3 regions of the Pseudonocardia sp. OZ21 genome follow, and region 1 is predicted to be linked to each of the others. Evidence: riboswitches for the same ligand, from Rfam matches in the RefSeq annotation. Region 1 holds a riboswitch; each other region holds the start of a gene.
What was found. Region 1 has a riboswitch for S-adenosylmethionine ahead of AC5L35_RS31390 (DoxX family protein). Riboswitches for the same ligand answer to the same signal wherever they lie in the genome.

Region 1 (5,523 bases):
GGGAACGCGTGCAGGTCTGGGCTCATGGGACGCTGCGGGTGAACGCGGCCACCCTCGCGTGGCACGCCGGCCGTCCCTTCGGGACCGCGGAACTGCAGTCGATGATCGTGTCCTGTCAAGGAACGCTCGACGTCAGCGGTGATCGTATGACGCTGATTTCGGAGAGTCGCCGAAGTGCGCGGCGCGAACGTTTTTCTCTCCGCTCTTGAGCTTTGGCGTCACGATGCGCGGGCGCGGTCGCAGAAAGTGAATATTCCTTCCGCCGCTCGGGTGGTCGAAACCTGACTGGCTGATGGTCGTACGGGTTGAGATACGGTACGTTTCGTATATAGAACGACGCCGGGCCCCAGGTCCTCGGGTGGTTCACCGTGATCGAGCGCTTCTGCGCCGACACACCGGCATCCACTACTCCGATCCATCCCATCTTCTCCCACGTTGCCGTGCCGAAGTCACCGGCAAGGTGGGTGTCCGACCGAGGCCATCGGTGGGCCGGGGTGGTGACGCCCGGGCGGACCGTGCTTCTGGAGGCCAGCCGATGAAGATCGTGGTGACCGGTGGGGCGGGCTTCGTCGGAGCCAACCTCTGCCGCCTACTGACCAGGCAGGCCGATGTGGAGGTCGTCGTGGTCGACGATCTCAGCTCCGGGCGGCTCGACCACCTGCACGGCGTGCCCGTCGACGTCCGGGTGGCGTCGATCCTCCAGGAGGAGGCGCTGCGGAGGGCGTGCGACGGCGCCTCGTCGATCGTCCATCTCGCGGCCGCGGTGCCCGAGGCCGATGGTGCCGTGCGGCGCTGCCACGACGTCAACGTGACGGGCACCCTCGCCGTACTCGACGTCGCCAGGGAAGTCGACGCCCAGGTGGTTCTCGCGTCCTCGAGTTCCGTGTACGGGCACAACCCCACCCTGCCCAGGTCGGAGGATCTGGTCTGCCTCCCCGCTACTCCGTTCGCGGCCGGGAAGCTGGCGGCGGAGTCCTACGCGTTCGCCTACCGGTCCTGGTACGGGCTGCGGTGCACGGCGTTCCGCTTCTCCACGACCTACGGCCCGTGGCAGTACCCGGACCGCGCGCTCCCGGCCGTCGTACCGGCGCTCGTCGCCGCCGCGCTGCGGGGGGACCCACTGATCGTCCACGGTGACGGCGAGCAGAGCCGGGAGCTCACCTTCGTCGAGTCCGCCGTGGAGGTCCTCGCGCGCAGTGCGCTGCAGCGCTCCTCGGACGGAGCGGTGAACCTGGCGGTCGGCACCCCCACCACGATCAACGAGCTCATCGCGGTGCTGTCCGACCTGCTCGGCCGGCGGCTCGCCGTCGAACACCGCGCGGCCCGTAGCGGGGAGGTCCGCCACTGCGCGTCGTCCGCAGCCCGGGTGCAGCGGCTGTTCCCCGGTGTCAGGAGACTGCCGATCGAGGAGGGCCTCGTTCGCACGATCGTCTGGATGGAGAGCCAGGCGGGGGTCAGCGGAGCTTGGCGCCGTACACCTTCTCGACGGTCAGCGCCATCAGCACCCTGCGGTCGGACACCATGACCGACCGGTACTCGTCCCAGTTCGGGTGCTCGCCCGCGGCCTTGCGGTAGTAGTCCACCAACGCCTGGACCTCGGCGCCGTCCGGGTCGGTTCCCGGGCCGGTGAGGGTGGCCGTGCCCTCGGCGGTGGCCCAGGCCCAGCCGTCCGAGCTGGTGACCTCGAGCGCGGCCCGTGGGTCCCGGCGCAGGTTCGCCGTCTTGGCGCGCCCGTCGGTCATCGACACGTAGAGGACACCGGCGTCCCGGTCGTACAACGGCGTGACGGGGGAGAGCTGGGGGCGGCCGTCCGACTTGATCGTCGCGAGGACCCCGAGGCGGGCATCGGCGAGCAGCGTGTGCGGGTCGAATTGTCCGGTCGTCATGCTCGGCAAACCCACCACCGGAGGCCGGCTATTCCTGATCACGCACAGCGTTGCACGTGATCAGCTCATGGTCGTCCATCCAGAGCGGCCGAGGGACCTGGCTCGTCGAAGCCGCAGCAACCCCGTACCTCACGGTGCCGGGTGCTGACGCCAGGATCGATGTCGCTGATCCACCCCGGCCTTTCGGCCACCCGTTCCGGGGGTCCCTGCCGTCCGGTGTCGTGAGAGGACAGTCATGGCAGCGATCCCGTACGTCCCGGCGCTGCTGTTCCACCGCGGCGACTACGGGCTCGTTCTTCCGCGGCCCCGTGAGGAGGCCGGGTGAGCCACTGGTAGATCACGGTATGATGACATATCACCAAAATACTTCAACGTTCATGCGTTCCCGTCTAGGTTCTCCGGTGCCGAGCCCGGCGTCGCCGGGCTGTTCACTCGGGAGTCTTGATGAACGTCGTCGCCTGGATCCTGCAGATCGTGCTCGCCGTCGCCTTCCTGGGCTCGGGCGTGATGAAGGTCGTGCGTCCGAAGCCGGCACTGGTGTCCGCAGGCATGGGCTACGCGGAGGACTTCTCCGGCGGCGCGATCAAGGCCATCGGTGCGCTCGAGATCGTCGGGGCGATCGGCCTGATCCTGCCCTGGGTCCTGGACGTCGCTCCGGTCCTCACACCGATCGCGGCGGTCGGGCTCGCGCTCGTGATGGCGGGCGCCGTGGTCGTCCACGTCCGCCGCAAGGAGCAGTTCGTCCCGGCGCTGGTGCTGGGCGTGCTGTCCCTCGTGCTCGCCGTCCTCCGCTTCGCCTCCTGACCCCCACGCTCAGGGTGGGGTGAGGGCACCGTCGAGCATGCGGGCGAGGGTCTCGGTGAGGACGTCCACGCCGGAACAGAGGTCCTCGTCGCGGGTGAACTCCGCCTCGGCGTGGGAGATGCCCTCGACGCTCGGGATGAACAGCATGACGGTGGGGACGACGTCCTTCATGTTGGTGGAGTCGTGGCCCGCCCGGGTGCGCACGATCATGGACGAGACGCCGAGGTCCTCGGCCACCGTGCGCGCCAGTTCCACCCCCTCCGGCTGGTAGAGGTGGCCCTTCCAGGTGTGGGCGAACCGGCGCTCGATCTCGACGTCGGCCTTCACCTCGATCTCGGCGAACTGCCGGCGGAGCAGGGCGTCCGCCTCCGCGAGCAGGTCGTCCGACGGCGAGCGGAGGTCGAGGTGCATGTGCACCTCGCGGGCGACGACCACGGGGGAGTTGGGCAACACGGTCAGCTGCCCGCACGAGGTGTGCAGCTCCTCGCCGAACCGGTCGGCGAGCTCCCGTACCGCGACCACGGCGAGCGCCGCGCCGTACAGGGCGTCCCGACGGTCGGCCATTGCGGTGGCGCCGGTGTGGGCCTGGGACCCGATGACCGCGATCTCGTACTTGTTCGCGGCCCACGTCGCGTCGACGAGCCCGAGCGTGGTGCCGGTCTTGTCGAGCTCGCGGCCCTGCTCGATGTGGATCTCCGCGTAGGAGCACACCTCCCGGGAGGTGCCGAAGACGTCCGTCTCGCCCAGGCCGTCGATCGCCTCGAGCGCGTCGCGGACCGTCACGCCCGCGGCGTCGGGGGTGTCGAGGGCGGTCGCCAGGGGCATGGCTCCGGTGAACACCGCACTGCCCATCATCGAGGGCTTGAAGCGGCTGCCCTCCTCGTTGAACCAGTTCACGACGCCGATGTTGAACCGCGGCGTCTCACCCGAGTCGCGGTAGTGGACGCGCAGGCGGTCGGCGGCATGCGCCGCGGCCAGCACGCCGTAGGCGCCGTCGAAGCGGCCGCCCCTCGGCTGGCTGTCGAGGTGTGAACCGGCGAGGACGAAGGGCGCGCCGGGTACGAACTCGTAGAGGCCGAACATGTTGCCGACCCGGTCGTGCACGACGGTGAACCCGCGCTCGGTCAGCCACGCCGCGAGCCAGGCACGGCTGCGGCCGTCCTCCGGGGTGGCGGCCTGGCGCTCGACGCCCCCTGCCGCGGTGGCCCCGATGGCCGAGAGGTCGACGAAGTCGGCGAGCAGCCGGGCATCGGCGCCCGGGTGGGGGGGCACGCGGGGGAAGCCGGCCGCAGCATCGGTCGTGGTCATGAACGCTCCTCGGTCCGCACGGAGAAGGCCTCTTTCCGGCAACCCCATCCAACACGTGCCGGCATGACCGATCCTGTACGAGTGATCGGATTTCTGGGTACGGGCCGGATGGGTCTGCCGATGGTCGCCAACCTGGTACGAGCGGGCCACGTGGTCGTGGCCCACGACCTACGGCCGGAGCTGGAGGCGAAGGTCGTGGCGTGCGGGGCGCGGTGGGTCGGCACGGTGGCCGAGGCCGCTGCGGCAGCCGACGTCCTGATCACGATGTTGCCCGGTCCTCCCGAGGTGGTGGAGGCGATGACGGGTGCGGGCGGCGCCCTCCGGGCGCTGCCCGCCGGTGCCACGTGGATCGACATGACCAGCAGCGCGGCCGCTTCGGCCGGGCCGATCCGGGTGCAGGCCCTCGCCCGTGGCGTCGATGTCCTCGAGGCGCCGGTCGGCGGTGGTGTCCCCGCCGCCGAGGACGGGTCACTGAAGCTGTTCGTGGGGGGAGAGATCGAGGTCCTCGAACGGCACCGCTCGGTGCTCGAGGCCGTCGGTGATCCGCAGCGCATCGTCCACGTCGGTGGCCACGGCGCCGGGTACACGACGAAGCTGCTGGTCAACCTGTTGTGGTTCGGTCAGGCCGTGGCCACCGCGGAGGCTCTTCTGATCGGCAAGCGCGCCGGGATCGACCTGGGTGTACTGCGGAGCGCGGTGGCCGACAGCGCGGCGGCCACCGACTTCGTCCGGCGTGATCTCGATGCTCTGTTCGCCGGTGACTACATGGCCTCCTTCGGCCTGGACCGGTGTTGCGAGGAGCTCGCGAACGTGACGGCCCAGGCGCGGGAGTACGGGTTGCCGGTCGAGCTGTCGGATCTCGTCACCCGGATCCATCAGCGCGCGCTCGCCCGTTACGGACCTGTCGACGGCGAGCTGCTGGCCGTGGCCCTGCTGGAGCACGAGGCCGGACTCGAGCTGCGGTGAGAGCCGGACGTCAGGGGGCGTCCGTCTCGGGGGCGAGCATCCACACGGCGACGTAGATGACCACGCCCGAACCCGCACCGAGCAGCGTGAGGGCGACCAGCCCGATGCGCAGCAGGGTGGCGTCCATGTTCAGGCTCTCGGCCAGCCCTCCGCAGACCCCGCCGATCATGCGGTCGGTGCGGCTGCGGCGCAGGCGGAAGCTCGGCTTGGCCGTGGGCGGCACAGTGTCCGACGGCGGCGGGACGGCCTGCTCGGAGAACGGCGACACGGGCGGCTCGACGCCGGCATCGGAGGGCACTCGGGACGTGGTGTCGGTCGTCGTATCCATGTCCACGACTCTGCCGGGAGCCGGTCCGCGGCACCTCCGGGTGAGCCCTGGAAACGACCCCGGCCGGACCCTGACCGGCGTGCCGGGGTGATCACGGTCAGGCGTGCGAACCCAGTGCCGTCAACGGCGACGGCATGACCTGCCGCATCCACTCGAGCTGGCGTCGGCCGTGCACGGCGTCGCCCCCTTCGTGCCCGTTGAAGGGGTACACCTCGATCGACGTGGCCGGAC
Region 2 (5,523 bases), on a different contig from region 1:
CCGACTTCCCGGCCTATCCCAACTACCTCAAGGCGGGCATCACGCCGTGACCGCGCTTCCCTTGCTGGAGGTGCGGGAGATCTCGGTGTCCTTCGGCTCCGCAGGCCGGTCGACCCCCGCCGTGACGGAGGTCAGCTACTCGGTGGGAACCGGCGAGGTGGTGGCCGTCGTCGGTGAGTCGGGCTCGGGGAAGACGGTCACCGCGATGTCCCTGCTCGGGCTGCTGCCGGACACCGCCACGGTGTCCGGCTCGGCGCTGCTGCGCGGACGTGAGCTGATCGCCCTCGACGCGGAGCAGTTGCGGACCGTCCGTGGCAACGAGGTCGGCTTCGTCTTCCAGGAGCCGATGAGCGCGTTGAACCCGGTGCTGAGCATCGGCGCCCAGGTGCTCGAGGCGATCACGACCCATCGTTCGCTGACGCGGGCGGCGGCCCGTCAGCGCATGCTCGAGCTACTGGCGCTGGTCGGGCTGCCCGACCCGGAGCGGAAGGCCCGTTCCTATCCCCATGAGCTGTCGGGCGGTCAGCTGCAACGGGTGGTGATCGCCATCGCGATCGCCAACGAGCCCGCCCTGCTCATCGCCGACGAGCCCACCACCGCGCTCGACGTGACCGTGCAGGCCGAGATCCTCGACCTCCTGCGCGGCCTGCGTGACCGGCTCGGCATCGGGATCCTGCTCATCACCCACGACATGGGCGTGGTCGCCGACCTCGCCGACCGGGTCGTCGTGATGCGGGCGGGCCGGGTGGTGGAGGAGGCGAGCGTCGCGCAGTTGTTCGCGGCGCCCCGTGAGGAGTACACCCGCCACCTGCTCGACGCCGTGGTGTCCCTGCCCACCGCACCGCTGGTCCCCGCGCCGGTCGTCGTCGACGAGCCCGCGCCGGTGCCGGATCGGACCGCCGCTCCGGAGGAAGGCACCGGCATCCTGACCGTGGACGACCTGCGGGTGACCTACCGTGGGCGGTTCGACGTGCCGGCCGTGGAGGGGGTGAGCCTGCACGTCGGCGCCGGAGAGGTGTTCGGACTCGTCGGCGAGTCCGGTTCGGGCAAGAGCACGATCGCCTCGGCCATCACCGGCCTGGTGCGTCCCGAGGGGGGCACGATCCGGCTCTCCGGCGACGACCTCGCCGCGCTGCGTGGCAAGGCCCTGCGGCGTGCCCGCGGCCGGATCGGCATGGTCTTCCAGGATCCCGCGTCGTCGTTGAACCCGCGAGCCACCATCGGCGACAGCGTCGCCGAGCCGCTACGCCTGCACACCTGCCTGCACGGCAGCGAGCTGAGCCGCCGGGTGGATGACCTGCTCGACGCCGCGCAGCTTCCGACCTCGACACGCGACCGGTTCCCGCACGAGCTCTCCGGTGGCCAACGTCAACGGGTCGGCATCGCCAGGTCGATCGCGTTGAACCCCGACCTCCTGATCGCCGACGAGCCCACCAGCTCCCTCGACGTCTCCGTGCAGGCCCGGATCCTCGACCTGTTCCGGGACCTGCAGGAACAGCTGAAGTTCGCGTGTCTGTTCATCTCGCACGACCTCGCCGTGATCGGCGCACTCGCGGCCCGGGTCGGCGTCATGCACCGCGGGCGGATCGTCGAGCAGGGGAGCGCCGTCCAGGTGCTGCAGGCGCCACGCCACCGCTACACCCAGCGGCTCCTCGCGTCGGCCCCCGTGGCCGACCCCACCGAACAGCAGCGCAGGCGCAAGGTCTGGCACACGATCCGGGACGCGCAGCCGGAGGAAGCGGCCCCCAGCGCCTCGTGACGGAGCTGGGGGCCGCCCCGGCCTCAGAGTCCGCGCGCCGCCAGCGCCTCGCGCACGGCCTTGCTGGTGGAGGGCACCGTGGCCGAGGGGCCGATCTGGCCGGCGACCGCGTCGAGGGTCTTGAGCCCGTCGCCGGTGATCAGCAGCACGGTCTCGGCGTCCGGGTCGAGCTTGCCCGACTCGACGAGCTTCTTCGCGGTGGCCACCGTGACGCCGCCCGCGGTCTCGGCGAAGACGCCCTCGGTGCGGGCGAGCAGCCGGATCCCGTCGACCACCTCGGCGTCGCTGACGTGCGCCACGGCCCCGCCGGTGCGGCGCACCGCGTCGAGGACGTAGGGGCCGTCGGCCGGGTTACCGATCGCGAGCGAGCGGGCGATCGTGTCCGGGCGCACCGGCTGCACGACGTCGTGCCCGTCCTCGAAGGCCTTGGCCACGGGGGAGCAGCCGGTGGCCTGCGCCCCGAACACGCGGTAGGGCGTGGGCTCCACCAGGCCCAGCTTGCCGAGCTCGGTGAAACCCTTGTCGACCTTGGTGAGCTGCGACCCCGACGCCACGGGCACCACGATCTGCTCCGGCAGCCGCCAGCCGAGCTGCTCGGCCACCTCGTAGCCCAGCGTCTTGGAGCCCTCGGCGTAGTACGGCCGCACGTTGACGTTGACGAACGCCCAGTCCTCGTGCTCGGCGGCGAGCTCGGTGGCCAACCGGTTGACGTCGTCGTAGTTGCCGTCGACGGCGAGCAGGGTGCCGTCGTACACGGCGGTGGTGAGCACCTTCGCCTGCTCGAGCGACGACGGGATGAGCACGACCGAGTCCCACCCGGCGCGGGCCGCGGCGGCGGCCACGGCGTTGGCGAGGTTGCCCGTGGACGGGCAGGCGAGCACCGAGAACCCGAGCTCGCGGGCGGCGGCGAGCGCCACGGCCACCACGCGGTCCTTGAACGAGTGGGTCGGGTTGCCGGTGTCGTCCTTCACCCAGAGGTTGCGCAGCCCCAGAGCGGCGCCCAGCCGGTCGGCCTTGATCAGGCGGGTGAGACCGGGCTCGGTGTTGGGGTGCTCCTGCACGGTGGACGGCACGGGCAGCAGCTGCCGGTAGCGCCAGATCGACTTCGGGCCGGCCTCGATGGACTCGCGGGTGACGGTGCCGAAGTCGTAGTCGACCTCGAGCGGGCCGAAGCACTGCGGGCAGGCGAACTCGGCCGCGAGCGGGATCTGGTGGCCACACTCACGACAGGAGAGGGCGCGTGCGGGCCCGAGGTCGTAGGCGGCGGTGGATCCGTCGCCGTCGGGACGCGTGGAGGCAGTCAGAGTCATCGAAAGATCTCCTCATCTTCCCCGCACCATGCGGGTCGGAATTGGCACCGTGATCGAGCGCGGATGCGCATCGCCGGTTGCCGGGGCTTCGCCGGGCCGTTCCCTCTGCCCCTCTGGATGAGCCATGTGAAGTTGTTCCGCGGCTGGTCGAGCAGCCGTCAGATGTCAGCCACGTTACGTCACGATCCACTGCCCCCCAAGTCCTGTCCGGATTCTGGGAGCCGGGTCACGCAATGTCGGTGGCGTGCGCGAGCATGGACGTCATGTCCGCGCCCCCTCCGCCCGCGCCGCTGCGCCTCATCCTCGGCGAGGAGGAGCTGCTGGTGGAGCGGGCGGTCGAGCAGGTCGTCGCGGAGGTGCGGGCCGGTGAGCCCGGCGCCGAGCTGCGGCGCTACCGGGCCGCCGACCTCACCCCGGTCGACCTCGCCGACAACCTGAGCCCGTCGCTGTTCGCCGAGGGCCGGGTCATCGTCCTGCAGGCCGCCCACGAGGTGGGCAAGGAGCTCGCCACGGCGATCGTCGAACAGTCGGCCGACCCGGCCGAGGGCATCGTCCTGGTCGTGCTGCACGCGGGGGGCGCCCGCAACAAGGGGCTGGCCGACGCGCTGCGCAAGGGCGGCGCCGTCGTCACCACGTGCAACCGGATCACCCGCTTCGAGGAGCGGGCCGACTTCGTACGCTCCGAGGTGCGACGGGCCGGTGGGCGCATCGCTCCCGCCGCGGTGGGCGTCCTGATCGAAGCGGTCGGGTCCGACCTACGGGAGCTCGCTGCCGCGGCGGGCCAGCTCGTGGCCGACACCGGGGGCACCGTCGACGAGCAGGCGGTGCGCCGCTACCACCGGGGCCGCGCGGAGGCGTCCGGTTTCGCGGTGGCCGACAAGGTGATGGCGGGCGACCGGGCCGGGGCGCTGGAGGCGTTGCGGTGGGCGCTCGTGCTCGGGGTGGCGCCCGTGCTGGTGGCCGACGCGCTGGCCGACGGGGTGCGCACCCTGGCCAGGGTGGGTGCGGCCGGCCGGGGCGATCCCAACCGGCTCGCGGGCACCCTGGGGATGCCGCCGTGGAAGGTGCGCAAGGCGCAGGCCCAGGTACGGGCGTGGCAGCCCGAGTCGCTCGCGATCGCGTTCGACGCAGCGGCCGAGGTGAACGCCGACGTCAAGGGAGCGGCAGCCGACGCGGGGTACGCGCTGGAACGCGCGGTACTGCGGATCTGCGCGGCACGCGAGTCACGCTGAGCGGTGCCGGAGGGCGGGCGCCGTGACACAACACAACGGCGCTGCCCCCGAGAGGGCAGCGCCGTGTGGGCTGGAGGTGTGGCCTCGTCAGAGCGCGTCGACGCGCTTGGACAGCGACGACTTGCGGTTGGCAGCCTGGTTCTTGTGGATGACGCCCTTGCTGGCCGCCTTGTCGAGCGCACGGGCTGCGGCGCGCTGCAGCTCGGTGGCCTTCTCGGTGTCGCCGGCCTCCGCAGCCTCGCGGAAACGCCGCACGGCGGTGCGAACGGCGGACTTGACCGACTTGTTGCGCTGGCGGCGCTTCTCGTTGGTCTTGACCCGCTTGATCTGGGACTTGATGTTGGCCACGCGAATGCCTCGAGTTCTTCTTCGCCTTGTTCCGGTCCGCACCGGCGGCGGGGGATCCTGCGTTCACGCCGGGCGCTCAGCGGTCCATGTTACAGCCCGGCGGGGACCGTCGGAAATCGGCCCGGTCCAGCAGTTCCCGCGGTCCGCCTAGGGTGATCGCATGACGGTGGTTCTGGTGCACGGCAACCCGGAGACCGAGGCCTTGTGGGACCCGCTGAGCGAGCGGCTCACCGCACGCGGCTACGACGATCAGGTGCGGCTCTCACCGCCCGGGTTCGGGGCCCCGGTGCCCCCGGGGTGGACAGCGACGGTCGACGAGTACCGCGACTGGCTGGTGGCCGAGCTGGAGGGCATCGGGCGCCCCGTCGACCTGGTCGGTCACGACTGGGGCGGCGGGCACGTGCTCAACGTCGCGATGACCCGGCCCGACCTGCTGCGCAGCTGGTGCTCCGACGTCGTGGGGCTCTTCGATCCGGACTACGTGTGGCACGACCTCGCGCAGGACTGGCAGACCCCCGGCGTCGGTGAGGCGGCGATCGAGGAGCGGCTCGACACCCCCGTGGACAAGGTGGTGGAGAACCTGGCCGAGCGCGGCATGGCTCCCGCGGTCGCCCAGCGCATCGCGCCCGCCTTCGACGTGACGATGGGCGAGTGCATCCTCGCGCTGTACCGCTCCGCGGCGCAGCCGGTGCTGGCGCGGCTCGGGGTGGGGCTGGAGGCCGCGGCGGCCCGTCCCGGGCTCTCGGTGGTGGCGACGGAGGACCACTTCGTGGGAACGATCGAGCAGCGCCACCGCGCCGCGGTGCGAGCGGGTGCCCGCGAGGAGACGCTCGACGGGCTCGGGCACTGGTGGATGACCCAGGATCCCGACCGC
Region 3 (5,523 bases), on a different contig from region 1:
CGGGGGTACCCCTGGCTCATGGCCCCCGATGAGCCCCGTCGCCAGCGTTCCGACTACGAACGTGGCCTGCCCGGGTACCACGACCCCACCTCCGGGGTGGGCGGTGCGGCACCTGCCCGGAGCGCGCTGACGCTGCGCGCCGTGCTTGCGGTGTTCGGGCTCGTCTTCGCCGGCGGAGCGGCGTGGCTGGGGTTCGCCGCCGGGCTTCCGGTGCTGGGGTGGGTGATGGTCGTGGTGGCCGTCATCGCTCTCGGCGACCTCGCGGTGGTGCTGTACCGGAAGCGTCGGGGGGAGCCCGGCTAGTGCCGCCGCACTAGGGGGTGGGGTGGGAGGTGAGGTAGCCGCCCATCCGCGTGAAGTACTCCGTGGCCGCGACGTCCTGGCCGTCGTCGGTGCGGACCCGGTGGACCACCAGGCCCGGGTTGCGCCCGTGCCGCGCGTCGGCGCCCGTCACCACCACGACCCCGCCGGCACCGTCGCGGACGAAGATGCGTCCGGGTGTCCCGCCGTACGGAGTGTCGGTGACGCCCGCGGCGAGCACCCGCAGCCGGGTGCTCCCGTGGAAGCAGTACGCGTTGGGGTAGGGGTCCACCTGCGCGCGCACCAGGTTGGCGATGTCCCTCGCGGGCCAGCTCCAGTCGATCCGGTTGTCCTCGTCGCTGCGGCGGTGGAAGTAGCTCGCTCGGCTGCGGTCCTGCGGCTGCCAGTCGGTGCGCCCGGTGGCCAGTTGCTCCAGCGCGTCCACGGTGATCGGCCCGAACATGGCCAGGGTGCGCTCGAACAGGTCCACCACGGTGTCGTCGGCGCCGACCGGGGTGGCCCACTGCGCGACGATGTCCCCGGCGTCGAACTCGCCGTTCATCATGTGCGCGGTGACCCCGACCTCCGGCTCACCGTTGATCAGCGCCCAGTTCAGCGGCGCGAAGCCCGCGTAGGCGGGCAGCAACGCGTCGTGCACGTTGAGCGTGCCGAGCCGGGGGAGCGAGAAGACGGTGGGCGACAGCCACGTGCGCCAGTTGGCCACCACCATCGCGTCGGCGCGCGCGGCCCGCACCCGCTCGACGACCTCCTCGTCGTCGGCGCGGTTGCGCACCAGCACCGGGATGCCGTGCTTGGCGGCGAGCTCGGCCACCGAGTCGTTGAAGATCGTCTCGTACGGGTTGTCGCTCTCCGGGTGCGTGACGACCAGTGGGACGTCGTGCCCGGCCGCAAGCACCGCGTCCAACGTCCGGTGGCCCCACGTCATGTAGCCGAACACGACGACGCGCATCCAGCGCTCCCTCCCCCTGGGACAGATGATCGAGGAGGAGGATAACGGTAAGTTAGGTATGCCTGTCCAACTTCACCGTGGCGGCCGGGTTCGAGGACGTCAGATCTCGCGCTCAGTCGGAACTGCAGGCGGAGGCACCGGTCCCGAGCACCAGGGCGCCGATGACACCGAGCGGATCGTGGTCGCGCGGGTCCGGCGTGGGCACCCACCGCCCGTCGACCACTCCGTACGTCCAGCGGGCGCCACACGTCGTGAGCTGCCGCAGCGCCGCCACCAGCCGGTCCACGTGCTCCTCCGTGGTGCTGATCCCGATGCTCGCACGCAGCGCCTCACCGCTCTCCCCGCAGAGCTTGAGCAGCAGGGGGTGGGCGCAGAAGCGCCCGTCGCGGACGCCGATCCCGTGCTCGGCGGACAGGTAGGCAGCGACCAGACCGGCGGGCCGGTCCGGGAGGGTGAAGCTGTGGACGGCGACCCGGTCGGTGCTGTCGGGCCAGATCCGCAGCGTCCGAAGGCCGGGCACCGTGGCCAGCCCGGCCGCGAGCCGTTCCGACAGCGCCTTCTCGTGCGCGTGGGCGGCCCCGTCGAGCAGCGGTGCGAGCGTGCGGCAGGCCTGCGCGAGCGCCGCTGCACCGACCACGTTGGGGGTGCCGCCCTCGTGGCGGTGGGGCGCGGCCGCCCAGACCGTGCGGTCGATCCGCACCTCCCGCACCGCGCCGCCGCCCGCGAGGTACGGCGTGCCCTCGTCGAGCCAGTCACGCCTGCCGACGATCGCGCCCGCGCCGTAGGGCGCGTAGAGCTTGTGGCCCGACAGCGCCACGTAGTCGATGCCGGTGGCCGCGAGGTCGATCCGCCGGTGCGGTGCGAGCTGGGCCGCGTCCACCACGATCCGGGCGCCCGCCCGGTGCGCGATGTCGACGAGGCGCGCCAGCGGCAGCGTCTCACCGGTCACGTTGGACGCCCCGGTGACCGCCAGCAGCGCCACCGGCGCCGACGCCAGCGCGGCCTCCAGGTCGGCGAGGGTCTGCTCCACGGTCTCGGCCACCCGCAGCACGCGGTGGGAGCCCGACTTCCACGGCAGCTGGTTCGCGTGGTGCTCCACGTCCAGACAGAGGACCGCGCCCGGGACGCAACCGGCGAGCAGGTTCAGCGCGTCGGTGGTGTTGCGCGTGAACACCACCACGTCGTCGCCGCGCGCCCCGACGAACTCGCCGACCGTGACGCGCGCCGACTCCAGCAGCGCGGTGCTCACCTGGGACGCGTAACCGGCACCGCGGTGCACCGACGCGTAGTACGGCAACAGCTCGGCGACGTGGGCGGCCACGGACTGCAGCGCCGGTGCGCTGGCGGCGAGGTCGAGGTTCGCGTAGGTGATGTTCCCGCCGGTGACCAGCGGCACCTGGAGGTCGGCTCCCACCACGTCGGGCAGGGCGGCGGCGCGGGCGGCATCGGAACGGGCGAGCACGAGCGTCATGGCGGTCTCCTGGGGAAGGGGACCCGGCATCGCAGGCGGGTCCGCGCTTGCCACCGGACACCCCGCCCGGCAGCCTGGTCGTCACCCGGAGCACCCCGCCGCGGAGGAGGGTTGCCGGCCAGCGAGCCGGGGCTTGACGCTGGCACTCATGACCTGGCGTGGACGTTACGACGGCCGCCGACCGATCGTCAAGCCGCCCTCCCGGCCGCCTGCCGGGACCGCTGCCCGCCACGGGAGGTCGGTGCGGGCAGCGGCGGGGCTCGGCGGTGGGACGAGCCGCCACCGCTCGCCCGCGGCCTGAGCGCGCCGCCGCTCGGCCTCGACGACCTGACGGATCCCGATCTCCGCAGTGCCGCGGGCGGGGTCGTGCCGGCAGCGCTTCACCCACCCGCCATCACGGCTCCGACGTGCGGAGACTCCGATCTCAGAAGCGCTCCCGCATCCATCCGGAGACGAGCTCGAGCACCTCCGGCGACACGGTCGTCTCGATCGTCGAGTACTCGGTGATCGCGCCTGTGGCGGCCGGCTGCATGAGGTGGTTCAGCGCCGGGAACGTCCGGATCGTCGTGTCGGGATCGCCGGCGAGCAGCGTCCGCAGCGCCGGCTCGCTCTGCGTCGGCGGCACCTGGAGATCCTTGCCACCGTAGAACGCCAGCACCGGCACCCGCAGCGCCCGCAGCGCGGGGGCGGGGTCGTAGGTGAGGACGGCGCGGTAGGCCGGGGTGGCGGGCAGTTGCGCCTCGGTCTCCTCCGGCGTCGGGCGCTGGTCCTCCGGCAGAGCCGCGGTCTGCGCGCTGACCCGGTCCCTGGCGAGCTGCCGGGCCCTGTCGTAGTCCCCGGCCCGCAGCATCCCGCTGAGCTTGCGCACGTAGTCGATCTGGGCCTGGACCTGCTCCGGCGGGGCGCCCGCCTGCTGGAAGAGCAAGCGGTTCTGCAGGACGAGCACCTCCTCGCCCGAGACGGCGGGGGCCGCCATCAGCATGACGAACGCCACACCGGCGCCCGGCTGCTGTGCCACCAGCGGGGCGAGGTAGCCGCCTTCGCTGTGCCCGAACAGCCCGATCCGCGTGGGATCGATCTCGGGGCGGCTGCGCAGGAACGCGAGCCCGGCGAGCGCATCGCCGGTCAGGTCCTCGTAGCTCGCCTGCTGCAGATCGCCGGTCGAGCCCCCCACGCCCCGGTCGTCCACCCGCAGCACGGCGTACCCGGCGCGCGTGAGCGTGTCGGCGAGCAGCAGGAACGGCCGGTGTCCGGCGATGGTCTCGTCGCGGTCCTGCGCGCCGCTCCCGGTGATCATCAGGACGGTGGCGAAGGGTCCACCGGCGGACGGCAGGGTGAGCGTCCCGGCCATGGTCAGGTCGCCGCTCGGGTACGTCACCTCCTCGCTGCGGTACGGGAAGGGCGGCTTCGGCTCCTGCGGTCGGCCCGGAGTGGGCAGGGCGCCGCGGGACAGCGTGAACGGGACGGTCTGGCCGCCCTGGCTGTAGCTCCCGCTGATCGTCCCGGCGGCGCTCAGCGTGCCGTCGAACGTGGCCCCGCCCGGGACGTCGGGCAGCCGGAACGTGACCGCCTGGCCGTCGAGCCGCACGTCGTGCAGTGCGAGGGCGCGCAGTCCCTGGGCCGGGAGGTCGAAGGTGCCGCCGTCGCCCGCCAGGCTCACCCCGAACTGCAGCGGCGCCCCGGGGGTCTGGATGCTGCCGTGCCAGTCACCGCTGATGTCCGGCGGTGTCTCCGCCGCGGGCGCGGAACATGCGGCGAGGAACAGCACCGCGATGAGCCCGAAGATCGTCCGTCGCATCCGCACACCGTAGTGACGGCCCGGACCACCGGATTCATCGGCGCAGGAGGCACCGATCGGACGGCCGGGAGCGACGCCCCGAAACCCCCGGAGTGACCGTTCTCACCGCGTTTCGTGCAGCGCGAGCGAGCGCGACGGACCATGGTCTATCGGTGAGCACGGAGACGCGCCCCGGCGTGGGGGAGCGGGGTCGGCTGCGGTTGCTGCAGCTGGCTGCCTTGACCAGCACGGTCGACCGCTTCGCCATCGCCCCCCTCCTCGTGGTGATCGGTCTCGACATGAAGGCGCCCCTGTCGGCCGTCGCCGGCGTCGCGAGCGCGTACTTCCTGGCCTACGGCCTCATGCAGCCCGTGTGGGGCATGATCAGCGACCGCATCGGGCGGGTCCGGGTGATGCGCCTGTCGCTGCTCGGCGCGGCACTCGCGGGCGTCGGCTCGGTGCTCGCCCCCAACCTCCTGGTCCTGGGCCTGACGCGCACCGTCGCAGGCGGCTGCTTCGCCGCGCTCATCCCGTCCACGCTCGTGTACGTCGGTGACATGTGGCCGGCCGCCGTGCGCCAGCGCCCGCTGTCGGACGTCCTGGCCGCGTCCTCGCTGGGCATCGCGGTCGCCACGGCAGGCGCCGGGTTGCTCGCCGACCTGATCCACTGGCGTGCCGTGCCGGCCGTGACGGGCGTGGCCGCCGCCCTGCTCTGGATCGCGCTGGCCCGGCTCCCGGAGCCGGACCGCCAACCCTCCACCGGCAACCCGCTGCAGTCGGTGGCGAGGGTGCTGCGCAACAGGTGGGCGCTGGTGGTCTTCGTCCTGGTGTTCGTCGAGGGCATCGCGGTGCTCGGCGTCCTCACCTACCTGGCGCCGGCCGTGCAGTCACTCGGGTCGTCGGCCGCGCTCGCGGGACTGGTGGCGGCATCGTTCGGGGTCGGGGCCCTCGCGTGGTCGCGCCTGGTGCGGTCGCTCGTCGGACGTTCGTCGGCAGGCGGGCTCG

Region 2: linked by a shared signal. The riboswitch ahead of thrC (threonine synthase) and the one ahead of AC5L35_RS31390 (DoxX family protein) in region 1 are both predicted to bind S-adenosylmethionine.
Region 3: linked by a shared signal. The riboswitch ahead of AC5L35_RS34915 (aminotransferase class V-fold PLP-dependent enzyme) and the one ahead of AC5L35_RS31390 (DoxX family protein) in region 1 are both predicted to bind S-adenosylmethionine.

Annotation. Positions count from the first base shown of each region.
Region 1 covers NZ_JCADBN010000018.1:103,082-108,604, reverse strand. The annotation lists gene AC5L35_RS31405 (MmoB/DmpM family protein) at 1-209, shown strand, start outside; gene AC5L35_RS31400 (NAD-dependent epimerase/dehydratase family protein) at 536-1,525, shown strand; gene AC5L35_RS31395 (PPOX class F420-dependent oxidoreductase) at 1,455-1,886, opposite strand; SAM riboswitch class I at 1,959-2,048, shown strand; gene AC5L35_RS31390 (DoxX family protein) at 2,331-2,690, shown strand; gene AC5L35_RS31385 (M20 family metallo-hydrolase) at 2,700-3,998, opposite strand; gene AC5L35_RS31380 (NAD(P)-dependent oxidoreductase) at 4,080-4,964, shown strand; gene AC5L35_RS31375 (PspC domain-containing protein) at 4,975-5,292, opposite strand; gene AC5L35_RS31370 (acetylxylan esterase) at 5,390-5,523, opposite strand, start outside.
Region 2 covers NZ_JCADBN010000011.1:32,963-38,485, reverse strand. The annotation lists gene AC5L35_RS24030 (ABC transporter substrate-binding protein) at 1-50, shown strand, start outside; gene AC5L35_RS24025 (ABC transporter ATP-binding protein) at 47-1,759, shown strand; gene thrC (threonine synthase) at 1,783-3,069, opposite strand; SAM riboswitch class I at 3,079-3,193, opposite strand; gene holA (DNA polymerase III subunit delta) at 3,333-4,301, shown strand; gene rpsT (30S ribosomal protein S20) at 4,389-4,649, opposite strand; gene AC5L35_RS24005 (alpha/beta fold hydrolase) at 4,810-5,523, shown strand, end outside.
Region 3 covers NZ_JCADBN010000026.1:428-5,950, reverse strand. The annotation lists gene AC5L35_RS34925 (DUF6343 family protein) at 19-303, shown strand; gene AC5L35_RS34920 (methionyl-tRNA formyltransferase) at 314-1,270, opposite strand; gene AC5L35_RS34915 (aminotransferase class V-fold PLP-dependent enzyme) at 1,383-2,741, opposite strand; SAM riboswitch class IV at 2,780-2,895, opposite strand; gene AC5L35_RS34910 (alpha/beta hydrolase family protein) at 3,166-4,539, opposite strand; gene AC5L35_RS34905 (MFS transporter) at 4,692-5,523, shown strand, end outside.